One region of the Kitasatospora sp. NBC_00240 genome, then DNA from elsewhere that is predicted to be linked to it. Evidence: predicted binding sites of a transcription regulator. Region 1 holds the regulator's gene; the other holds the start of a gene.
The links. Region 1 encodes HrcA, which represses chaperone genes, less so after heat shock. Its sites were predicted from a motif close to TTNGCACTCNGNNNNNCNGAGTGCNAA; they were not measured.
Positions count from the first base shown of each region.

Region 1 (11,036 bases):
GGGCGGTGCGGCGCCACCTCTCGGCGGACGAATCGCGCACGCGGTCGATGCTCCGGCAGTTCCGGGGCCGATGCGACTGGTTTTCCGTGCGGCCACCGGCCGCCACCGCCCGCCGGCCCGCCGCCGGTGGCTCGCGCCGGCTCCCGGCGCGGGTCGACGGCGCCGGTCAACGGCGCGGTGGGACGGGCACCCGGGCGAGGTCCTCGGCGACCACGATCTCGCCGTCGAAGTACCGGCGGGCCTCGGCCAGGTGACCGCCGAGGTCCGGGTAGCGCTGGGAGAAGTGGGTGAGCACGAGGGTCCGGGCGCCCGCCCCGGCGGCGACCTGGGCGGCCTGGCCGGCGGTGAGGTGGCCGTGCTCGCGGGCCAGGTGCGCGTCGGCGTCCAGGAAGGTCGCCTCCATCACCAGCAGGTCGGCGCCCTCGGCGAGCTCGCCCACGCCGTCGCAGAGCCGGGTGTCCATCACGAAGGCGAACCGCTGGCCGGGACGCGGCTCGCTGACCTCCTCCAGGGTGACGGTCCGGCCGTCCACCTCGATGGCGCCCTGGTGCTGGAGCCGGCCCACCGCCGGGCCGAAGACGCCCAGCTCGGCCAGGCGCTCCGGCACCAGCCGGCGGCCGTCCGGCTCGGCCAGCCGGTAGCCGAAGGACTCGACGGGGTGCGACAGGCGGACGGCGTCCAGCGTGAAGCGGGCCCCGGGGACGGGCAGCGGGCCCGCCTCCTCCACCGGGTGCGGGCGCAGCACGGCCGTCTCGTGGAAGGCCGTGGCGTGCCGCAGCCGGTGGAAGAAGACCTCGCCGGAGGCCGGGAAGTACACGTCCACCGGGTGCGGCACCCGGTCCAGGTTGATCCGCTGGATCACTCCGGCCAGACCGAGGCAGTGGTCGCCGTGGAAGTGCGTGACGCCGATCCGGGTGATCTGGGTGGCGGAGACCCCGGCGTGCAGCATCTGCCGCTGGGTGCCCTCCCCCGGGTCGAACAGGAGCCCCTCGCCGTCCCAGCGGAGCAGGTAGCCGTTGTGGTTGCGGTGCCGGGTGGGCACCTGGCTGGCGGTGCCCAGGACGACGAGTTCGCGTTGCGACACGGTGTCAGACCAGGCCCTCACGAAGCGGCGTGCCGCCGAGCACGTGGACGTGCGCGTGGAAGACGGTCTGGCCGGCGCCGGCACCGGTGTTGAAGATCAGCCGGTAGCCCGCCGCGTCGATCTTCTCGTCGGCCGCCACCTCGCCCGCCTCGACCAGCAGTTCGGCGGCCAGCGCGGGTTCGGCGGCGGCGAGCGCGGCCGCGTTCGGGTAGTGCGCCTTGGGGATCACCAGGATGTGGGTCGGGGCCTGCGGGTTGATGTCCCGGAACGCGACGGTGCGCTCGTTCTGCCGGACCACCGTCGCCGGGATCTCCCCCGCCACGATCTTGCAGAACGGGCAGTCGGACTGCGGCTCGCCGGACATCGGTGTCTCCTCGCGGAATCGGGTCGGGGCTACCGCCGCATGCTAGCCGAGCCGCCCGGCCCGCCGCTTCCACCCGTCCAGGTGCTTGCGGCGCACGACCCTTACCCCGCAGGCCTCCTCCGGCTCCAGCTCTTCGAGCATCAGGCCGATCGGGAGCATCACGAAGCCGAGCAGCCAACGCCTGGCCAGCCGCCAGGTGCCCGGCCGGCTGACGTCCTTGTACCGGATCACCCGTGCGGCCAGCAGGCCCTTGCCCAGGCTGAATCCGAGCAACCGGGCGAGCACCACGTGGTTGACGAAGGAGAAGCCGACGGACACCGCCAGCAGCAGCCCGAAGTAGGCGCCCGCCGAACCGCCGTGCTGCGAGGAGCTCTTGGCCGCCGCGAACCCGGCCACCAGGGCGAAGACCCCGTCGAGGACGGCCGCCAGGATCCGGCGGCCGTCCCCCGCCTCCTCCGGCGCCGGCGGGAGCTGCGGGCCATGGCCGGGGTGGGGAGACTGGGGGTAGTGGGACTGCTGGGGCTGGGGGTGCTGAGGGTACGGCTGCTGCTCGGCGTACGGCTGCGACGGGTACGGCGGCCGGGGGTACGCCTGCTGCGCGTACGGGTACGGCTGCGGCGGGTACGGCGGCGCCTGCTGCCCGTACGGGCCGGCCGCCGGCTGCTGGTACGGGCCCCGGCCGTACGAACCCTGCGGGTGTGCCTGTGCCATCTCGCTGCCCCCGTTACGCGGTGATCATGAATCAGCCACGCATCCTAACCGGCGTCCGCCGGGCGGGAGGCCTGCTCCCGCCCGGCGGACGCCGGCCCGGCTACAGCCCGGGAACCGGCGGCGGGGTCTTCGCCGGGGTCTCCGCCAGGGCGGCCAGCGCCAGCCGCACGCCCTCGGCCAGCTGCGGGTCCTCGCCGGCCGCGTACTGGTGCGGGGCGATCGGCACCTCGACGTCCGGATCCACCCCGTGGTTCTCCACGCCCCAGCCGTAACCCTCCAGCCAGAAGGCGTACTTGGGCTGGGTAACCCCGGTGCCGTCGACCAGGCTGTACTTGCTGTCGATCCCGATCACACCGCCCCAGGTGCGGGTCCCGACCACCGGGCCGATCTTCAGCGCCTGGATCGCGGCGTTGACGATGTCGCCGTCCGAGCCGGAGAACTCGTTGGCCAGCGCCACCACCGGACCGCGCGGGGCGTCACCCGGGTACGGGTCGGCGCCCGCGACGTCCCGGGCCCGGTCCCAGCCGATGATCTTCCGGTTGAGCTTCTCGATCACCAGCTGGGAGGTGTGGCCCCCGCGGTTCTCCCGCAGGTCGACCACCACGCCCTCCTTGGCCATCTCGACCCGCAGGTCGCGGTGCAGCTGCGCCCAGCCGGCGCTGACCATGTCCGGGACGTGCAGGTAGCCGAGCCGGCCGCCGGAGAGCTCCCGGACGGCGGCCCGGCGCCCGGCCACCCAGTCGTGGTAGCGCAGCGCCTCCTCGTCCGCCAGCGGCACCACCACCGGGTACCGCTGGTCGGTGCCGCCCTTGCCCGCGACGGTCAGCTCGACCGGCTGGCCGGCCGTGCCCGCCAGCAGCGGCGCCGGGCCGGTGACCGGGTCCACCGGGCGGCCGTTGACGGCCAGCACGGCGTCCCCCGGGCGGACGGCGGCGCCGGGCGCGGCCAGCGGCGAACGGGCCCGCGGGTCGGAGGACTCGCCGGGCAGGATCCGCTCGATCCGCCAGACCTCGCCGTCCTTCACGAGGTCCGCGCCGAGCAGGCCCTGCCGGCGGGCGGCCTCGGTGCCGGTGCCGTACGGGGTCACGTACGCGTGCGAGGTGCCCAGCTCGCCCTGGACCTCCCAGAGCAGGTCGACCAGGTCGTCGTGCGAGCCGAGCCGATCCACCAGCGGCCGGTAGCGGGCCAGCGCGCCCGCCCAGTCGAAGCCGCCCATGTCCGCGCGCCAGAAGTTGTCGCGCATGATGCGGCCGTTCTCGTCGAACATCTGCCGCCACTCGGCCGCCGGGTCGACGGTGACCCGCAGCCGGGAGAGGTCCACATCGGTCTCGTCGTCCTCCCCCGCCGCCTTGTGGTCGGCCGGGACGATCCGCAACTGTCCCTCGTCCAGCACCGCCAGCCGGCCGCCGTCCCCGGTGACGGAGAACGAGTCCAGTCCGGCGACCAGCTCCTCGGCGCGCAGCTTCTTGAAGTCGAACCGCTCCAGCACCGGACGCGGCCGCTCGTCCTCCAGCGAGGCCGCCTCGTCGCCGAGTTCGCCGAGCAGCGGCAGCCTGGTCCAGAGCACGCCGTCCTTGGCCGCGCGCAGGCTGCCGAAGCGGCCGCCCTCGACCGGGAAGGGGATGATCCGGTCCGCGATGCCGTCCAGGTCGACGCGGGTGACGGGGGTCGTGTCCGAGCCGTCCTCGGCGTCCGCCTTCTTGCCCTTGGCGTCGTCGTCCTCGCCGCCGAACGGCCGGCCGGCGCGCTGCGGGCCGAACGGGGACGGCGTGTCGGCGGCCAGTGTGATCAGGTACGGGCGGCAGCCGTTGGGGAAGGACAGGTCGAAGACGTGCGCGTCGTACACCGGGTCGAAGTTGCGCACCGACAGGAACGCGAGGTGCTTGCCGTCCGCGGTGAAGGCCGGCGAGGTGTCGACGAACCGCTGCGGAGTGGCCTCGCCGACCGACCGGGTGGCCAGGTTCGCGAGCACGATCTGGCGCAGCGACCACGGCCCGAGCGCCGGCTGCGACCAGGCCAGCCAGGCCGAGTCGGGGCTGAACACCAGCCCGTTGACCTCGCCGTCGGTGCTGCGGGCCAGCTCGTGCACGGCGCCGTCGGCGAGCGTCACCAGCAGCACCCGGCCGTCGTGCGAGGCGACCGCCAGCTGCTTGCCGTCCGGCGAGACGACCAGGCCGAGCACCCGGCCGAGCTGCCCGGCGGCCAGCCGGCGCCGCTCCGCGCCGAGCACCGCCGGGGCGTACTCGAGGGCGTCGTCACCCTCGGCGTCGGTCACCCAGAGCACGCCCTGGGCGCCGTCCTCGCCCGGCACCACCCGGGCCAGCCGGGCCCGGACGCCCGGCGTCTCGTCCAGCACCCGGGCCGGGCCCTCACGGTGCGTCAGCCAGTGCACGCTGCCGCGCACCACCACGGCGCTGGCCCGGCCGGTGCGGTCCGGGGCCGCGCTCGACAGCCAGTGCGCGGCGCTGACCGGGCGCGGCCGGCGGCCGGTCGCGGGGCCGGCCAGCCGGATGTCCAGGCGGCGCGGCGCGGCGCCGTCCAGGTCGTCCAGGATCCAGAGGTCGCCCGCGCTGTGCCAGACCACCCGGGCGCCGTCGGTGGTGGCGTTGCGGGCGTAGAAGCCGTCCTCGGCGGTGGTGTGGGCCCGCAGGTCGCTGCCGTCCGGGAGGCTGGAGTAGAGCCGGCCCGCGCCCTCGTGGTCGGAGAGGAAGGCGATCCGGTCACCGACCCAGAGCGGGGACTCGATGTTGCCGCCCAGCCCGGCGTGCACCCGGGTGAACTCCTCGGTGCCGATCCACAGCTTGCCGGCCGTGCCGCCGCGGTAGCGCTTCCAGTGCGCGGGCTCGCGGCTCCAAGCGGACAGCAGCAGCACCCTGCCCCCGGCTTCGGGCTCCTGCGCCAGGCCGCCGACCGGCCCGTACGGCAGCCGGGCGGGCTCGCCGCCGTCCAGCGGGACGGCGAACGCCCAGCTGCGCCGCAGGGTCTCCTGGCCGGCCGTGGTGGTGGCGATCGGGCGGCCGTCCGCCGTCCAGCCGCGCATCCTGGTCTGGCCGCTGCCCCAGTACGTCAGCCGGCGGGCCGGGCCGCCCTCGACCGGTGCCAGGTGGATCTCGGGGGCGCCGTCCCGGGTCGACGTCCAGGCGATGTGCCGGCCGTCCGGGGAGAATCTGGGGTGCGAGACCGGGACCTGATCGGCGGTCAGCCGCCAGGCCCGGCCACCGTCGAGCGGGGCCAGCCAGATGTCGTTCTCGGCGACGAAGGTGATCAGGTCGCCGTGCAGGTGGGGGTGGCGCAGGTACGCGCCCACGAGGGTGCTGTGGGGTTCGGTCACGGCGTCACTTTATGCATGTGCACGCACAGTACGAAGCGTTTTCTTCGACAGCGAACCTGGGTGGGCGACCCCCGCCGCGGGGACCGGCCGAGCCCCGGAGCGTGCCCGGCCGCAGGTCGGCGGCGGGCCGGTCGCGAGCCGGTCGCGCGTCGGCGGCGGGTCGGTCATGGGCCGACCGGGGGACGGTCGCGCCGCCCGGCGGGCGGCCGTTCGCGTCCGGCCCGGCCCCGACGGGCCCGGGGCGCCCGCCCGTTCAGCCGCGGCGCAGGGCCAGGCGCGGCGCAGGGCCAGGCGCGGCGCAGGGTCAGGACCAGCGCCCGGTCCGCCCGAGCAGCAGGGCGCCGGCCGCCACCCCCGCCGTCGAGGTGCGCAGGACGGAAGGGCCGAGCCGGTAGGGCCCCGCGCCGGCCTCGGCGAAGGCGGCCAGCTCCTCCGGGGAGACCCCGCCCTCGGGGCCGACGATCAGCACCAGGTCGCCGGCCGGGGGCAGCGTGGCGGCCGCGAGCGGCTCGGCGCCGTCCTCGTGCAGGACGGCGGCGAACGCGGACCCGGCCAGCAACGGCGCCAGCTGGCGGGTCGTCATCGGGTCGCGGACCTCGGGGAACCGCAGCCGGCGGGACTGCTTGCCCGCCTCCCGGGCGGTGGCCCGCCACTTGGCGAGCGCCTTGGCGCCCCGGTCGCCCTTCCACTGGGTGATGCAGCGGGAGGCCGGCCACGGGATCACCACGTCGACGCCGACCTCGGTCATGGTCTCGACCGCGAGCTCGCCCCGGTCGCCCTTGGGCAGGGCCTGGACGACCACGATCCGCGGGGACGGCTCGGGCGCGCGGCGCACCTCGACGACCGTGACGTCGATCGCGTCCTTGCCGTGCACGGCCGCGACGATGCCGTCCACGCCGAGGCCGAGGCCGTCCGCGAGGGTGACCGCCTCGCCGGGCTCCAGCCGCTTCACGGCGGCGGCGTGCCGGCCCTCGGGGCCGTCCAGGCGGACCACCGTGCCGGCGGCGGCGCCGTCGAGCCGCGCGGAGTCGGTGACGAACACGGGTGCGGTCATCGGGGTCTGCCTCCGGGGGCTGGCGCCGCGGTGCTGGTGCGGGCGCTGCGGTACTGGTGCTCGGGTGTGGGGGGGTGGGGCGCGGGCGTGGGGGGGGTGGGGCGCGGGCGTGGGGGGTGGGGCGCGGGCGTGGGGGGGTGGGGCGCGGGCGTGGTGGGGTGGGGCGCGGGCGTGGGGCGCGAGGTGCTGCCCCGAGCCGGAGCGGTGACGCACGCCGGGGAGCGCGCAAGACCGTCCCGGCTCGCGGAGCACCCAGGGGGCGCGCCCTCACCGGCCCGCGCGGGGGTGACAGCGGCCCGCGCCCCCGTCGTAGGGGACACGGGCCGCTGCCGCGCTCTGCGCCCGGCCGGCTCGACGGCTCAGCGGCCGTTGAAGGCGTCCTTCAGCCGGGAGAACAGGCCCTGCTGGCCGGGGGCGAAGGTCCCCGAGGGGCGCTCCTCGCCGCGCAGCAGCGCCAGGCGGCGCAGCAGCTCCTCCTGCTCGGGGTCGAGCTTGGTGGGCGTCTGCACCTCGACATGCACTATCAAGTCGCCCCGGCCGCCGCCGCGGAGGTGGGTGATGCCCCGCCCGTGCAACGGGATCGACTGGCCGGACTGGGTGCCGGGCCGGATGTCGACCTCCTCCAGCCCGTCCAGGGTCTGCAGCGGCACCTGGGTGCCGAGCGAGGCCGCCGTCATCGGGATGGTGACCGTGCAGTGCAGATCGTCGCCGCGCCGCTGGAAGGTCGGGTGCGCGGTCTCGGCGATCTCCACGTACAGGTCGCCGGCGGGGCCGCCACCGGGGCCGACCTCGCCCTCGCCGGCCAGCTGGATCCGGGTGCCGTTGTCGACCCCGGCCGGGATCTTGACGGTGAGCGTCCGGCGGGCGCGGACCCGGCCGTCGCCCGCGCACTCCGGGCAGGGAGTGGGCACGACGGTGCCGAAGCCCTGGCACTGCGGGCACGGGCGGGAGGTCATGACCTGGCCCAGGAAGGACCGGGTGACCTGGGAGACCTCGCCCTTGCCGCGACACATGTCACAGGTCTGCGCGGAGGTGCCGGGGGCCGCCCCCTCGCCGGAACAGGTGGTGCAGGTGACGGCGGTGTCGACCTGGAGTTCCTTGGTGGTGCCGAAAGCGGCCTCCTCCAGGGTGATCTCCAGCCGGATCATCGCGTCCTGGCCGCGCCGGGTGCGCGAGCGGGGCCCGCGCTGGCCGGATGCGGCGCCGAAGAACGCGTCCATGATGTCGGAGAAGCCGAATCCGGCCGCGCCCGCGCCGAACCCGCCCGCGCCGCCGCCGTTCGGGGAGAGGGGGTCGCCGCCGAGGTCGTAGACCTGGCGCTTGGCCGGGTCCGAGAGCACCTCGTAGGCGGCGTTGATCTCCTTGAACCGCTCCTGCGTCTTCGGGTCCGGGTTGACGTCCGGGTGCAGTTCACGGGCAAGGCGCCGGAACGCCTTCTTGATCTCGTCCTGCCCCGCATCCCGTCGGACGCCGAGTACCGCGTAGTAGTCCGTGGCCACCAAATGCTCCGCTTGTTCCGCCTCTAGAAGTGCTGCGACTGGTTGTCACCGTTGGAGGTCCAACGGCGCTGTTCTACGACTCGGCCAGGATCTGGCCCACGTACCGTGCCACCGCTCGCACCGCCCCCATTGTGCCCGGGTAGTCCATCCGAGTCGGACCGATCACGCCCAGCTTCGCCACACTCTCGTCGCCCGAACCGTAACCGACCGAGACGACCGAGGTGGAATTGAGCCCTTCGTACGCGTTCTCCCGGCCGATCCGGACCATCATCCCGGCGTCGCCGGTCTCACCCAGCAGGCGGAGCAGGACGACCTGCTCCTCCAGGGCCTCCAGCACCGGCTGGATGGTGAGCGGGAAGTCGTGCCCGAAGCGGGTCAGGTTGGCCGTGCCGGCCAGCATGATCCGCTCCTCGTTCTGCTCGGCGAGCGCCTCGAAGAGGGTCGCCAGCACGGTGGTGACGGTCGGGCGGTCGGGCGCTTCGAAGGCCGCCGGCAGGGCCTCCAGCAGCTCGGGGACGTCCGGCAGCCGCTGCCCGACGGCCCGGGCGTTGATCCGGGCCCGCAGGTCCGCCAGGACGGTCTCGCCGACCGTGCCCGGGCAGTCGACCATCCGCTGCTCGACCCGGCCGGTGTTGGTGATCAGGACGAGCATCACCTTCGCCGGCGCCAGGGCGACCAGCTCGATGTGCCGCACGGTCGAACGTGAGAGCGAGGGGTACTGCACGACGGCGACCTGCCGGGTCAGCTGCGCGAGCAGCCGGACCGTACGGGCGACCACGTCGTCCAGGTCCACCGCGCCGTCCAGGAAGTGCCGGATCGCACGCCGCTCGGGCGCGGTCATCGGCTTCACCTCGGCGAGGCGGTCGACGAAGAGCCGGTAGCCCTTGTCGGTGGGGATCCGTCCGGCACTGGTGTGCGGCTGCTGGATGTAGCCGTCCTCCTCCAGGGCCGCCATGTCGTTGCGCACGGTCGCCGGGGAGACCCCGAGACTGTGCCGCTCGACCAGGGCCTTGGAGCCGACCGGCTCCTCGGTGCCGACGTAGTCCTGGACGATCGCGCGCAGCACCGCGAGCTTGCGGTCGTCCAGCGGACGCACGTCGAGCTGCCTGCCGTCGAGGTGCCTGGTGTCGGACTTGCGATCGTCCGCCCTGCGCTCGTTGGCCATGGGCACGCACCTCCGTCTTCGCACGTTGTCCGTTATGACTCGGTCTGGGTCACCCGGTGGATCACCCGCTGTGGGCCGCCTGGCACTCAGGACAGTCGAGTGCCAGAACCGTACCTGCCAGTGTAAGGCCCGGGCTCGACGGCAGGAACGGCCCGTCGGTGGTGATCCTGCACGCACCGCCCCGCGCGGGGTGATGCCGCTCGCCCCGCCAGGTGGCAGCATCGAAGGCAACCGGCGAATGCGAGGAGCAGCGATGTCGACCTCAGGCCAGCACACCCGTTTCGCGCCCGACCGTGGACTGACCGGCCGGATGGTCGCCACCATGTTCGTGATCGGCCTCCTGTACGTGGGCTTCACCGGTCTGCTCATCGTGCTGCTGCGCGGGGCCTGGCCGATCATCGTGCTGATCTCGGGCGGCCTGTTCGTCGCCCAGTTCTGGTTCAGCGACAAGATCACCGAACGGGCGATGGGCGCCCACGAGGTCACCCCCGAGCAGTACCCCCAGCTGCACGGCACCATTGACCGGCTCTGCGCGCTCGCCGACATGCCCAAACCCAGGGTCGCGGTCTCGCAGAACGACATGCCGAACGCCTTCGCCACCGGCCGCAAACCCGAGAAGTCCGTGGTCTGCGTCACCACCGGCCTGCTGCGCCGGCTGGAGCCGGAGGAGCTGGAGGGCGTCCTCGCCCACGAACTCTCGCACGTCGCCCACCGGGACGTCGCGGTCATGACGGTCGCCGGATTCCTCGGCGTGCTGGCCGGCGCGATGACCCGGATGGCCATGTACAGCGGGCTGATGGGCGGCAACCGCAACAGCAACGACCAGAACGCCGCCATCGCGATGCTGATCATCCCGCTGGTCTCGATGGTCGTGTACGCGATCAGCTTCCTGCTGACCCGGCTGCTGTCCCGCTACCGCGAACTGGCCGCCGACCGGGCCGCCGCCCAGCTGACCGGCCGCCCCAGCGCGCTGGCCTCCGCCCTGACCAAGGTGACCGGCCAGATCGCCGCCATCCCCACCAGGGACCTGCGCCAGGCGCAGCCGTACAACGCCTTCTACTTCGCCCCCGCGCTGAGCGCCCGGGAGGCCGCCACCCAGCTGTTCTCCACCCACCCGTCGCTGGAGAAGCGGCTGGAACAGCTCGCGCGGATCTCGACCGACCTCAACCGGTGACCGGCCCCGGGACGACGCCTCCCAGCCCGCCCATCGACCGTGGAGCAGCCCCATGGGATTCCTGGACACCCTGTTCGGCCGCAGCAAGCCGGTCCGGCCCGACCTCGACCAGCTCTTCGGCGTACCGTCGGCCGCGCTGACCCTGGAGGCCGCCACCGACTTCCGGCCCACCGGCCTCGGCTCGGTCTGCTTCGCGGCGGTCGAGGGCGGCGCCTTCGGCGAGGTGGAGCGCCAGGTCCGCGCACTGCTGGACGCCGACACCGACCGCGGCGGCGTCCCCGTGGAGGCGAGCCAGGACGGCTACGGCTACTCCTGGCTGCTGGCCCGGCACTCACCCGAGGAACTGCCGGAGCTGGTCAACGACCTGCACGCGGTCAACAGCGAGCTGGAGGCGAACGGCTTCGGCCCGCAACTGCTCTGCTCCCTGGTGGCCTTCCGCGACACCGCCGGGCAGTCCCTGGCTCTGGTGTACCTGTACAAGCGCGGCACCTTCTACCCCTTCGCGCCGATGCCCGGCGGGGGCGAGCGGCGCAACAGCCCGCTGGAGCTGCAGATCAAGGCGATGCTCGGCAACGACCTACGGGTCGAGTCGGACCTCTCCCGCTGGTTCCCGGTCTGGGGTGCGCCGGGGCTCTGAGCCGTCCCGGAATCCCC
Region 1 is NZ_JAPEMU010000001.1:6,491,603-6,502,638, reverse strand. Features, by position in the region: gene OG689_RS27760 (ribonuclease Z) at 167-1,084, opposite strand; gene OG689_RS27755 (histidine triad nucleotide-binding protein) at 1,089-1,448, opposite strand; gene OG689_RS27750 (RDD family protein) at 1,491-2,159, opposite strand; gene OG689_RS27745 (S41 family peptidase) at 2,260-5,490, opposite strand; gene OG689_RS27740 (16S rRNA (uracil(1498)-N(3))-methyltransferase) at 5,795-6,544, opposite strand; gene dnaJ (molecular chaperone DnaJ) at 6,904-8,043, opposite strand; gene hrcA (heat-inducible transcriptional repressor HrcA) at 8,117-9,139, opposite strand; gene htpX (zinc metalloprotease HtpX) at 9,462-10,382, shown strand; gene OG689_RS27720 (hypothetical protein) at 10,435-11,019, shown strand.

Region 2 (11,036 bases), 2.0 Mb from region 1:
CACACTCCTTGCTGGGGCGCCTCGGCGGCGCGGGTCGGGTGAGGCGGTTCCACTCGCCGGGGCATCTCGCTTGGCGGACGGACCGCTTGGCGGTTGACGCCTTCGGATACAGTCTTCGTACAGCGCATAGACCTTCGCACGCCGGGGTTGCCCGCTGCGCAGGACCACAACTTCACAGAGCTCATCCAGAGGGACTGAGGGAACGGCCCGTCGACGTCCCGGCAACCTTCTCGCACGGCAGCTTCGGCGACTGTGGCGGGACAGGTGCCAATTCCGTCCTGTGGCGCGCCCGCGTCATGGGGAAGATGAGGAGAGAGGCCTCCGCCATCATGGCTACCACCGCGACCACCGCTCCCGGCGCCGCAGACGTGACCGCTTCCGTCGACCTCGGCCCCGCCACCGCACTGTCCTGTCGGGAGTGCGGCACCCGGTTCCCGCTCGGCCCGAGCTTCGCGTGCCTGGAGTGTTTCGGCCCGCTGGAGATCGCGTACGACTTCGGTTCCGCCGAGGCGGCCGACCTGCGCAAGCGGATCGAGGCCGGCCCGGCGTCGATCTGGCGCTACGCCCCGCTGCTGCCCGTCCCCGCGGACGTCGCCTCCAAGCCCAATCTGAACCCGGGCTGGACCCCGCTGGTGAAGGCCGACAACCTGGGCCGCGAGCTGGGTTTCACCGCCCAGCTGCACGTCAAGGACGACTCGGGCAACCCGACCCACTCCTTCAAGGACCGCGTGGTGGCCTGCGCCATCGAGGCGGCCCGCGCGTTCGGTTTCACCACCCTCTCCTGCTCCTCGACCGGCAACCTGGCCGGTGCGGTGGGCGCGGCGGCCGCCCGGGCCGGTTTCAAGTCCTGCGTGTTCATCCCGCACGACCTGGAGCAGGGCAAGATCGTCATGGCCGGGGTGTACGGCGGCGAGCTGGTCGGCATCGAGGGCAACTACGACGACGTGAACCGCTTCTGCTCGGAGCTGATCGGCGACCCGGCCGGCGAGGGCTGGGGCTTCGTCAACGTCAACCTGCGGCCGTACTACGGCGAGGGCTCCAAGACCCTGGCCTACGAGATCTGCGAGCAGCTGGGCTGGCGCCTGCCGGAGCAGATCGTGATCCCGATCGCCTCGGGCTCCCAGCTCACCAAGATCGACAAGGGTCTGCAGGAGCTGATCAAGCTCGGCCTGGTCGAGGACCGGCCCTACCGGATCTTCGGCGCCCAGGCGGAGGGCTGCTCCCCGGTCTCCGCCGCCTTCAAGGCGGGCCGGGACGTGATCCGCCCGGTCAAGCCGGACACCATCGCCAAGTCGCTGGCCATCGGCAACCCGGCGGACGGCCCGTACGTGCTGGACATCGCCCGCCGCACCGGCGGCGCCGTCGAGGATGTCACGGACGCCGAGGTGGTCGAGGCGATCAAGCTGCTGGCCCGCACCGAGGGCATCTTCGCGGAGACCGCCGGCGGGGTGACCATCGGCGTGCTCAAGAAGCTGGTCGAGACCGGGCAGCTGGACCCGGCGAAGGAGACCGTCGCGATCAACACCGGCGACGGCCTCAAGACCCTGGACGCGGTGGCCGATGCCGGTCTGACCGCGACCATCCGCCCGACGCTGGAGTCCTTCCGGTCGGCCGGTCTCGCGTCCGCCTGATCCCCCCACCCCGCTAGGAGAGCCACCGCCATGAGCGCCAACGTCCGCATCCCGACCATCCTGCGCACCTACACCGGCGGCGCCGCCGAGGTGGCAGCCGAGGGCGCGACCCTCGCCGAGGTCATCGCCGACCTGGAGAAGAACCACGCCGGCATCGCCGCCCGGGTGCTCGACGACACGGGCAAGCTGCGCCGCTTCGTCAACATCTACGTGAACGACGACGACGTGCGCTTCGCCGAGGGCCTGGCGACCGAGATCAAGGACGGCGCCAGCGTCTCGATCATCCCCGCGGTGGCCGGCGGCTGCTGAGCCCGATCGGCCGCGCGCCGAGCCCGCCCGGGTCGCCCGGGCGGGGTCCCGCACCCACGAGCCGCCTTCACGTCCGGAATTCCATTTTCCGGTCGGGGAGGCGGCTCGCCGCACTTGGGTGGGAATTCGGCCGCCCGCGGCGGAGTAAAGTGTGCGACAGCCGATGATCGGGCCCCCTCCCCCGCCGGCGGATCTCCGCCCCCGCGGGCGCCCCGTACGACCTTGCCAGCTCGGCCACTGAGACCGGCGCTTGTGTCGTGCCTGTGAAACATGTCAGGCAGGTGTCAGAATTCCTGCTGCGATTTGCGCAATTCGTCCGGTATGCCCGGCGTGAAATGCCGAATTTCTCCACATTCATCCTGGACTGCCCCCCGCCGAGTGCTGTGAATTCCCAGCAGTGGGGCCTGTTGCAGAGGGCGTTGATACGGATACATTCAGCCGCGGTCGACGCATTCACCCGCTCGAAGGGCCACCGTCCGGTGGCTCGGGAACGGGCGACTGCGGCGTGCACGGCTGCGCTCAGGGGGGGTTCCCCGGGCCGGCCTCTAACCAGACCCGGGCCCGCGACCTGCGGGATCCGTGAAGGGCCAGCACAGCACTAGGGGAGTTCGGAATGGCTCAGGGCACCGTCAAGTGGTTCAACGCGGAGAAGGGCTACGGCTTCATCGCGGTCGACGGTGGTGCGGACGTGTTCGTCCACTACAGCGCGATCCAGATGGACGGCTACCGCACCCTCGAGGAGGGCCAGCGGGTCGAGTTCGAGATCTCCCAGGGACAGAAGGGCCCGCAGGCGGACATGGTCCGCGCGGCGGTCTGACCTTTCCGGACCCCGGAGCCTCGGCTCGGCCCACGGGCTGGTGATCCGCTTCGACCGGCGGGCCCGTACGACTCACGTCGTGCGGGCCCGCCGGCATGTCCGGCCCCGGCGGCGCGGACCGGATGGTGCGTACCGGAGCCGTCGGTGCCGGTCCGGCCCCCCGGGAGTGCTGCGGGAGGGGGGACGCGACCGGCCGGATCCTCGACGGGGCTTGCACTCGCCATGCCGGAGTGCTAATCATTGGCGTTAGCACTCACAGCTTGAGAGTGACAACGGACCGGGTCGGTGAGGCCCCCGGGAGCGGTAGGGGAAAGGACCCCCGCACACCAGGGCCGTCCGTCGCGGGCACCTTCCGGTCCGAGCATTCACCGCCGTCTCGGAGGACCACTTCACATGGCAAAGATCATCGCGTTTGACGAGGAAGCTCGCCGCGGCCTTGAGCGCGGGATGAACCAGCTTGCCGACGCTGTCAAGGTGACGCTCGGCCCCAAGGGCCGCAACGTCGTCCTTGAGAAGAAGTGGGGCGCCCCCACGATCACCAACGACGGTGTCTCCATCGCCAAGGAGATCGAGCTCGAGGACCCCTACGAGAAGATCGGTGCCGAGCTCGTCAAGGAGGTCGCCAAGAAGACGGACGACGTCGCTGGCGACGGCACCACCACCGCCACCGTCCTGGCCCAGGCCCTGGTCAAGGAAGGCCTGCGCAACGTTGCCGCCGGTGCCAACCCGATGGCCCTGAAGCGCGGTATCGAGAAGGCCGTCAAGGCCGTCTCCGACCAGCTGCTCGCCCAGGCCAAGGACGTGGAGACCAAGGAGCAGATCGCCTCCACCGCCTCCATCTCCGCCGCCGACACCCAGATCGGCGAGCTCATCGCCGAGGCGATGGACAAGGTCGGCAAGGAAGGCGTCATCACCGTCGAGGAGAGCAACACCTTCGGTCTTGAGCTCGAGCTCACCGAGGGCATGCGCTTCGACAAGGGCTACATCTCGGCGTACTTCGCCACCGACCTGGAGCGGATGGAGGCCTCGTTCGAGGACCCCTACATCCTGATCGCCAACTCCAAGATCGGCTCGGTCAAGGACCTCCTCCCGCTGCTGGAGAAGGTCATGCAGAGCGGCAAGCCGCTGGTCATCATCGCCGAGGACGTCGAGGGCGAGGCCCTGTCGACCCTGGTCGTGAACAAGATCCGTGGCACCTTCAAGTCCGTCGCCGTCAAGGCCCCGGGCTTCGGTGACCGCCGCAAGGCCATGCTCGGCGACATCGCCATCCTCACCGGTGGCACCGTCATCTCCGAGGAGGTCGGCCTCAAGCTGGAGAACGCCGGCGTCGACCTGCTGGGCACCGCCCGCAAGGTGGTCATCACCAAGGACGAGACCACCATCGTCGACGGTGGCGGCGACAGCGACCAGGTCGCCGGTCGGGTCAACCAGATCCGCGCCGAGATCGAGAACAGCGACTCGGACTACGACCGCGAGAAGCTCCAGGAGCGCCTCGCCAAGCTGGCCGGCGGCGTGGCCGTCATCAAGGCCGGCGCGGCGACCGAGGTGGAGCTCAAGGAGCGCAAGCACCGCATCGAGGACGCCGTCCGCAACGCGAAGGCCGCCGTCGAGGAGGGCATCGTCGCCGGTGGTGGCGTCGCGCTGCTGCAGGCCGGTGTCGCGTTCGACAAGCTGGAGCTGGAGGGCGACGAGGCCACCGGTGCCAACATCGTCCGCGTGGCGCTGGAGGCCCCGATCAAGCAGATCGCGGTCAACGCCGGCCTCGAGGGCGGTGTCGTGGTGGAGAAGGTGCGCAACCTCCCCGCCGGTCACGGTCTGAACGCCGCCACCAACGAGTACGTCGACCTCATCGCCGCGGGCATCATCGACCCGGCGAAGGTCACCCGCTCGGCGCTGCAGAACGCCGCCTCCATCGCGGCGCTCTTCCTCACCACCGAGGCCGTCATCGCCGACAAGCCCGAGAAGGCCGGTGCCCCCGCGGGCGGCGGCATGCCGGGTGGCGACATGGACTTCTGATCCTTCCGAGGGTCAGTCGGTTCTGATCGCGAGGGCGGTCCCCTTCGGGGGGCCGCCCTCGCGGCGTTCCCCGGCGCTGCCCGGCGTTCCCCGGCGCTGCCCGGCGTTCGCCGTCCGCCCGGCGCCGGGGCGAGCGGCCGGTGCGGGACAATGGGCGGATGTCCAGCCCTGAAATCGAAGCAGCCCTGCACAGCGCGAGGGCGCTGATCCTCGCCGACCTCAGCGCCCGGGACGTGGCGGAAGCCGCCGTCGTCTCGCTGGTCGAGGACGCCGTCACGCACCGCCGGTGGTGGCTGGAGCAGTGGCCGGACGGCACCGGGTTCGTGCTCGGGCTGGTCGCCCAGGACGTCCAGGACGCGCTGCTGGAGGCCTACGGCCGCTGGCCGCTCTGCTCGGCCTGCGCACTGGACGGGGACCCGCACGCGCTGAGCGTGGAGCCCGAGCTGGGGCCCGACCCGCACTGGGTGTGCGGCAAGGAGGCCGCTGTGGTCGCGCCGGTCGGGCAGCTGGGCTGATCGCCTCCGGGCCCCTTCCGGCCGGGCCCGCCCGCCTGGTGCCGCGCCCGGCCGCTCAGCCTTCCAGCCGCCCGAGCTCCGCGGCCAGGTTCGCCCGGGCGGCCGCGTCGAAGCGCTCCAGGGCGGCCGGGGTCCGGTAGAGCGCCGGCAGCGCGAGCAGCCCGCGCAGAATCTCCGCGCGCCCGGCCCGGAAGGCCTCGTCCGGCACGAAGGCGTACTCCTCCCGGACGGCGGCCGCGTAGGCGGCGTACGCCTCGGGCGGGCCGCCGAGGACGGCCAGGTCGGCGTCGCAGAGCACCTCGCCGTCCCGGTCGCCGGGCTCGGGGTGGTGGGTGACGGTGAGCCGGACCAGCCGGGCGACCTCGGCCACCTGCCGCTCGGGCAGCCCGGCCTCGGCCAGCGCCCGGACGGCGAGGGCCGCACTGCGTTCCTCGTTCTCGGAGCGGTCCGGCTTGTAGACGGCGTCGTGGAACCAGGCCGCCAGCCGGACGGTGTCCGGGTCGTCGGCGTGCCCGGCGAGGGTGTCGATGTGGTCCAGCACGGCCCGCAGGTGCTCGGTGGTGTGGTACCTGCGCTGCGGCTCGGCCCAGCGCCGCAGCAGCTCGCGCCCGTAGGGCTCGGGGTCGACGCCCGCGCCGCAGCGGCGCAGCAGGGCGGACCAGCGGTCGGTGAGGGTTTCGGGCGACGGCATGGGGACATTGTGGCGTGGCGGCCGGCCGGGCCGTCGGGCGCCCCGGCGGGCCGCGCCGGGGGAGCGGCCCGGCTACTGATTCCAGTGGACAGCATATGTAGTTCGCCGATATATATAGACCCATGACAGAACGCTCCATGCAGGAGCCGACGCTGCTTCTGCTCACTGCTCTCGCCGATGCCCCCAGGCACGGCTACGCGCTCATCCAGGAGATCGCCGCGATCTCCGGCGGCCGGGTCCGGATGCGCACCGGCACGCTCTACGGCGCCCTCGACCGGCTGCTCCAGCAAGGCCTGATCAGGGTCGAGAGCGAGGCGGTCGTGGACGGCCGGGCCCGCCGCACCTACGCGCTCGCCGACGCCGGCCGCACCGCGCTCGCCGCCGAGGCCGACCGGCTGCGCGCGGTGGTCGCGGAGGCGGACCGCCGGCTGACCGTCATCCGTCCGAGGATCAAGGGGGCCTTCGCATGACCATCTCCGACACGGTGCTGCGGGCCGCACTGCGGCTCTACCCGGCCGGCTACCGCCGCGAGCGCGGCGAGGAGCTGGCCGACGTCTTCACCGACTCCACCGCCGGCGCGGGGCGCACGGCGACCCTGCGGGAGGCCTTCGACCTGGGCGCCTACGGGCTGCGGCTGCGCACCGGGCTGACCTCCGCCGGGCTGCCCGGCCGGGCGCTGGCCATGGTCGCGCCGTTCGCGGTCGGTGCGGCGGCCGGCCACGCGGGGCTGGTCCTGGTGATCACGGCCTTCGAGGGGCTGCCCGACCCCCGCGCCGGCGGCGGGACGTGGCTGCTGCTGACCCTGCTCTCGGTGCTGCCGGTGGTGGCGGTGCTGGGCGTGCTGTTCGGCAGCTGGAAGCCGGCCCGGATGCTGGCGGTGCCGGCCGTCGTCGTGGCGCCGGTCGCGCTGGTGCTCGGGTACTGGGCGGCCACCCGGGAGATGCCGAACCTCTCGCTGCTCGCCAGGATGTCGGCCTTCTCGGTGCCGGCCGCGCTCTGGGGGCTCAGCGTGCCGGCCGCGCCGGTGGACCTGCTGGGCCGGGTGACCTGGGGCCGGCGCCTGCTCGTCCTGGCGGGATTCCTGTTCGGCGTGGTGCAGAGCGTGCTGCCGGGCCGGGCCTACTTCGGGACGGCCGGCGTCGTCGCGCCGCTTCCGCTGCTGGCGGCGGCGGTGGCCGTGGTGGCGTTCGTCGGGGTCCGGCGCGGGCAGGTGCTGCCGCTCGCGCTGCTGGTCGCGTTGGCGCCGTCGGCGCTGGGGATCTTCGCCGTCGCGGCGGGCGACGCCCTGGGGACGGGCGGGATCATGCTGCCGTTCGCGCTGCTGGTGGCGGCGGGGGTGGTCGTCGTCCTGCGGCTGACCCGGCCGAAGGGGCCGGGGGCGGGGGGTCCGCGGCCGGTGGCGGAGTGAGGGGCCCGCGGCCGGTGGCCGAGTAAGGGGCGGCACCCGTCCCGGGGGGAGTGGCGGATCCGTCGCGGCGGGGGGCTCGCCGCCGGGCGGGGTGATGTGGCAGGCTACCGATATGTCTAGACCAATCTTCGAAGTCATCGCGCTGACCGCCCAGGATGCCCAGGCCGCCGAAGCCGGCGGAGCCGACCGGCTCGAACTGGTCACGGACATGGCCGCCGACGGGCTGACCCCCTCGGTGGAGGACTTCGCCAAGATCCGCGCCGCCGTGGACCTGCCGCTGCGGGTCATGCTGCGGATCCAGGACGGCTTCGCGCCCGGCGGATTGGACGAACTGCTGGCCCGCGCCGCCGAGCTGCGCGCCGAGGGCGCGGACGAGTTCGTGTTCGGCTTCCTGGCCGCCGACGGCAGCGTCGACCTGGCCGCCACCGAGGCGGTGGCCGAGGCCGTCGCGGGCTGCCGCTGGACCTTCCACCGGGCGCTCGACCACAGCGCCGACCGGGCCGCCGTCAGGGCCGCCGTCGGCGCCCTGCCTGGCCTGGACACCTTCCTCACCTCCGGCGCGCCCGCCGGGGTCGACGCGGGCCGGGAGCTCCTCGCCGCCGAACTCGCCCGGGCCGGCGAGCCCGGCTACGCCCAGCGGATCCTGATCGGCGGCGGCCTGCGCGCCGAGCACGTGCCCGGTCTGCGGGCGGCCGGCTTCGACGCGTTCCACGTCGGCGGCGCCGTCCGGGTCGCCGGCTGGGACTCCCCGGTGGACCCGGCCAGGGTCGCCGAGTGGCGGGCCCTGATCGACGCCTGACCAGCACCGGCGCTCCCCGTACGCGAGGCGGGCCGGGCGCTGTCGGAGAGGGGCGGCCGGCACGTCGGCCGCCCCTGCGGCGTCAGCCCACGGCTGCCGGTACGGCCGCCAACTGCTCCGGCAGCGGCTGCGAGTGCAGCACCGTCAGGCCGGAGACGGCACGGGTCAGCGCCACGTACAGCCGGCGCAGGCCGGTCCGCTCGTCCGGCTCGCCGGCGACCACGGCGGCGGGCTCGTCCAGCACCACGTAGTCGTACTCCAGACCCTTGGCGAGCGAGGCGGGGACGAGCGTCAGCCGGGCCGTCGAGGTGGTCTCGGTGCCGGGCACCAGGTGGCCGAGGCCGGCCGCGTCCAGCGCCTCGGCCAGGGCCGGGATCCGGGCGTCGGCCGCGATCAGGCCGGTCGAGCCCTCGTGGGCGAGCGCCTCGCGGCAGGCCGCGACCACGGCGGCGTCGAGGTCGTCCTCGACCCGGTCGACGGTCAGCGAGCCGGGTGCGTCACGCACCGAGGTGGCCGGCGCCAGGCCGGGCGCGATCGCGGGCAGCAGCCGGGAGGCGTACGCGATCACCTCCTCGGGGACGCGGAAGCCCTTGGTGAGCTCCTCGATGTGGGCCCCGGGCTTGCCCAGGTGGTGCAGGGCCTGCGGCCAGTCGGCGGTGGCCCACGGGGTGGTGCCCTGGGCGATGTCCCCGAGGACGGTGGCCGAGCCGGTGCTGCAGCGGCGCCCGACCGCCCGGTACTGCATGGGGGAGAGGTCCTGGGCCTCGTCCAGCACGACATGGCCGAGCGAGGCGGTGCGCTGCACTAGGTCGGTCGCCTCGTCGACCAGGACGGCGTCCGCCGGCGTCCAGGGGGCGGTCTTCACCGAACGGCCGGGCTTGGCCCGGAGCACCGCGCGCTGCTCCTCCTCGTCCAGGAGGCCGTCCGCGCAGGCGGCCAGGAACTCCGGCTCGTTGACCAGCCGGTGCACCAGCTTCGCCGGGTCCACCGGCGGCCAGCAGGCCTTCACCACGGCCTTGACCTGGGCGTTCCTTGCCACGGCGTCCTGCACCCGGTCGTCCGGGGCCTCGCCGCCCTGCTCCATCTTGAGCAGCACGGCGTGCGCGATCCGCTGCGGCATGGCCTCCCGCGCCGCGCCGTAGCGGATGTCGCGGGCCTTCAGCTCCTCGACGATCCCGGTGAGCTCGTGCACCGGCACCCGCCAGCGGCGCGAGCCGCGCACCACCACGCACGGCTCGGTGGGCAGGGCGATCCCGGCGCGGACGGCCCGGCGCAGCACCTCGGCCATCCGGGCGTCGCCCTTCAGCCTGGCGGCCTCGGGGTCGTCCTCGGCTCGCACCTCCACGTGCGCCACCAGCTGCTGCACGGTGGACTGCGCCACCGCCAGCTCGCCGAGCGCCGGGAGCACCTGCTCGATGTACGAGAGGAAGGCGTCGTTGGGGCCGATCACCAGGGTGCCGGTGCGGGCCAGCCGCTCGCGGTGCGCGTACAGCAGGTAGGCGACCCGGTGCAGGCCGACGGCGGTCTTCCCGGTGCCGGGGGCGCCCTGGACGCAGACGGTGCCACCGACGTCGGCCCGGACGATCTCGTCCTGCTCGGGCTGGATGGTGGCCACGATGTCCCGCATCGGGCCGACGCGCGGCTTCTCGATCTCGGCGGCCAGCAGCGCCGAGGCGGCGTCGGTCTCCGCCGGGTCGGTCAGGTGCTCGTCCTCGTACGCGGTCAGCTCGCCGCCGGTGTAGCCGAAGCGGCGGCGGCGCTCGACGTCCTGCGGGTCGGTCCGGCTGGCGCGGTAGAACGGCTGCGAGACGGGGGCCCGCCAGTCGATCACCATCGGGTCGCCGGCCGCGTCGTGCACGTGCCGGCGGCCGATGTAGAAGCTCTCGCCGGTGGCGCCCTCGGCCAGCTCTTCGCTGATCGCGTGCAGGTAGTCCAGGCGGCCGAAGAACAGCGGGGTGTGGGCGAGGTCGGCCAGCGCGGCGATCCTGGCCTCGATCTGCTTGTTCAGGACGATCGCGGTGACCCAGGTGCCGGTCACGTCGGTGGTGTCCAGCGATTCGACGTCCTCGCGCATCACGCGCAGGGCGGTGCGGGAGGCGGCGAGGTGGTCGCGCTCGCGCTGGAGGGGGTCGGTGGAGGAGGTGGCGGGCACAGCGGACCTTCCCGGCTGACCCGTAGGGGGCAGCGGACTCGTGAAGCGCACGTGTGGGGGACAGCCGGCCGGTTACCAAGCGGCAGGCGCCTCCCCCGGCTGCCTGCGCAAGTCAGCGGGCACCACGGTTCGGGAGGGGGCAGACGAAGAATCCTAGACCCGCCGGCCTCAGGGTGCTAACCGAATAAACCCCGGTCGTCCCTGAGATCCCCGTACACCTGGAGGACGACCGAAGTCCTGCCGGAGAGGGCCTTCCGGGTGATGCGCCGGGGGTGTCCGAAAACCTACCGTTGATGGCATGAGCACCGGTCACGGAACGGCGCCCCGGGCAGCGGCCAAGGCCCCCCGGGCGCGCACAGCCAGAAGCAACAGGACCACGCCCGGCGGCGCGACGGCGGCCGGGCCCGGACGCCGCCGCAACCCGCTGGCGCGGGCCGTGCGCAACGTCGGCATCGCGCTCGACACCGTCGCCCGGGTGACGCTGCTGGGCCGCGACGGCGTCCGGTACTGAACCCCGTCCGTCCCGAACCTCGTCCGTCCCGAACCCCGTCCGTCCCGAACAGCGCCGCCCCGGGCCGCCGCGATCCCCTCGGTTACAGCACGTCGTCCGCGTCGATGATGCGGTACGCGTAGCCCTGCTCGGCCAGGAAGCGCTGGCGGTGGGCCGCGAAGTCCTGGTCCACGGTGTCCCGGGCCAC
Region 2 is NZ_JAPEMU010000001.1:4,459,328-4,470,363, reverse strand. Features, by position in the region: SAM riboswitch class I at 179-312, shown strand; gene thrC (threonine synthase) at 330-1,631, shown strand; gene OG689_RS18810 (MoaD/ThiS family protein) at 1,662-1,940, shown strand; gene OG689_RS18805 (cold-shock protein) at 2,554-2,757, shown strand; gene groL (chaperonin GroEL) at 3,151-4,773, shown strand; gene OG689_RS18795 (hypothetical protein) at 4,932-5,288, shown strand; gene OG689_RS18790 (HD domain-containing protein) at 5,344-5,979, opposite strand; gene OG689_RS18785 (PadR family transcriptional regulator) at 6,102-6,449, shown strand; gene OG689_RS18780 (hypothetical protein) at 6,446-7,387, shown strand; gene OG689_RS18775 (copper homeostasis protein CutC) at 7,500-8,186, shown strand; gene OG689_RS18770 (ATP-binding domain-containing protein) at 8,269-10,338, opposite strand; gene OG689_RS18765 (hypothetical protein) at 10,637-10,849, shown strand; gene OG689_RS18760 (DNA repair helicase XPB) at 10,932-11,036, opposite strand, start outside.
Region 2: the regulator HrcA is predicted to act here: its motif matches at 2,968-2,994, upstream of groL (chaperonin GroEL).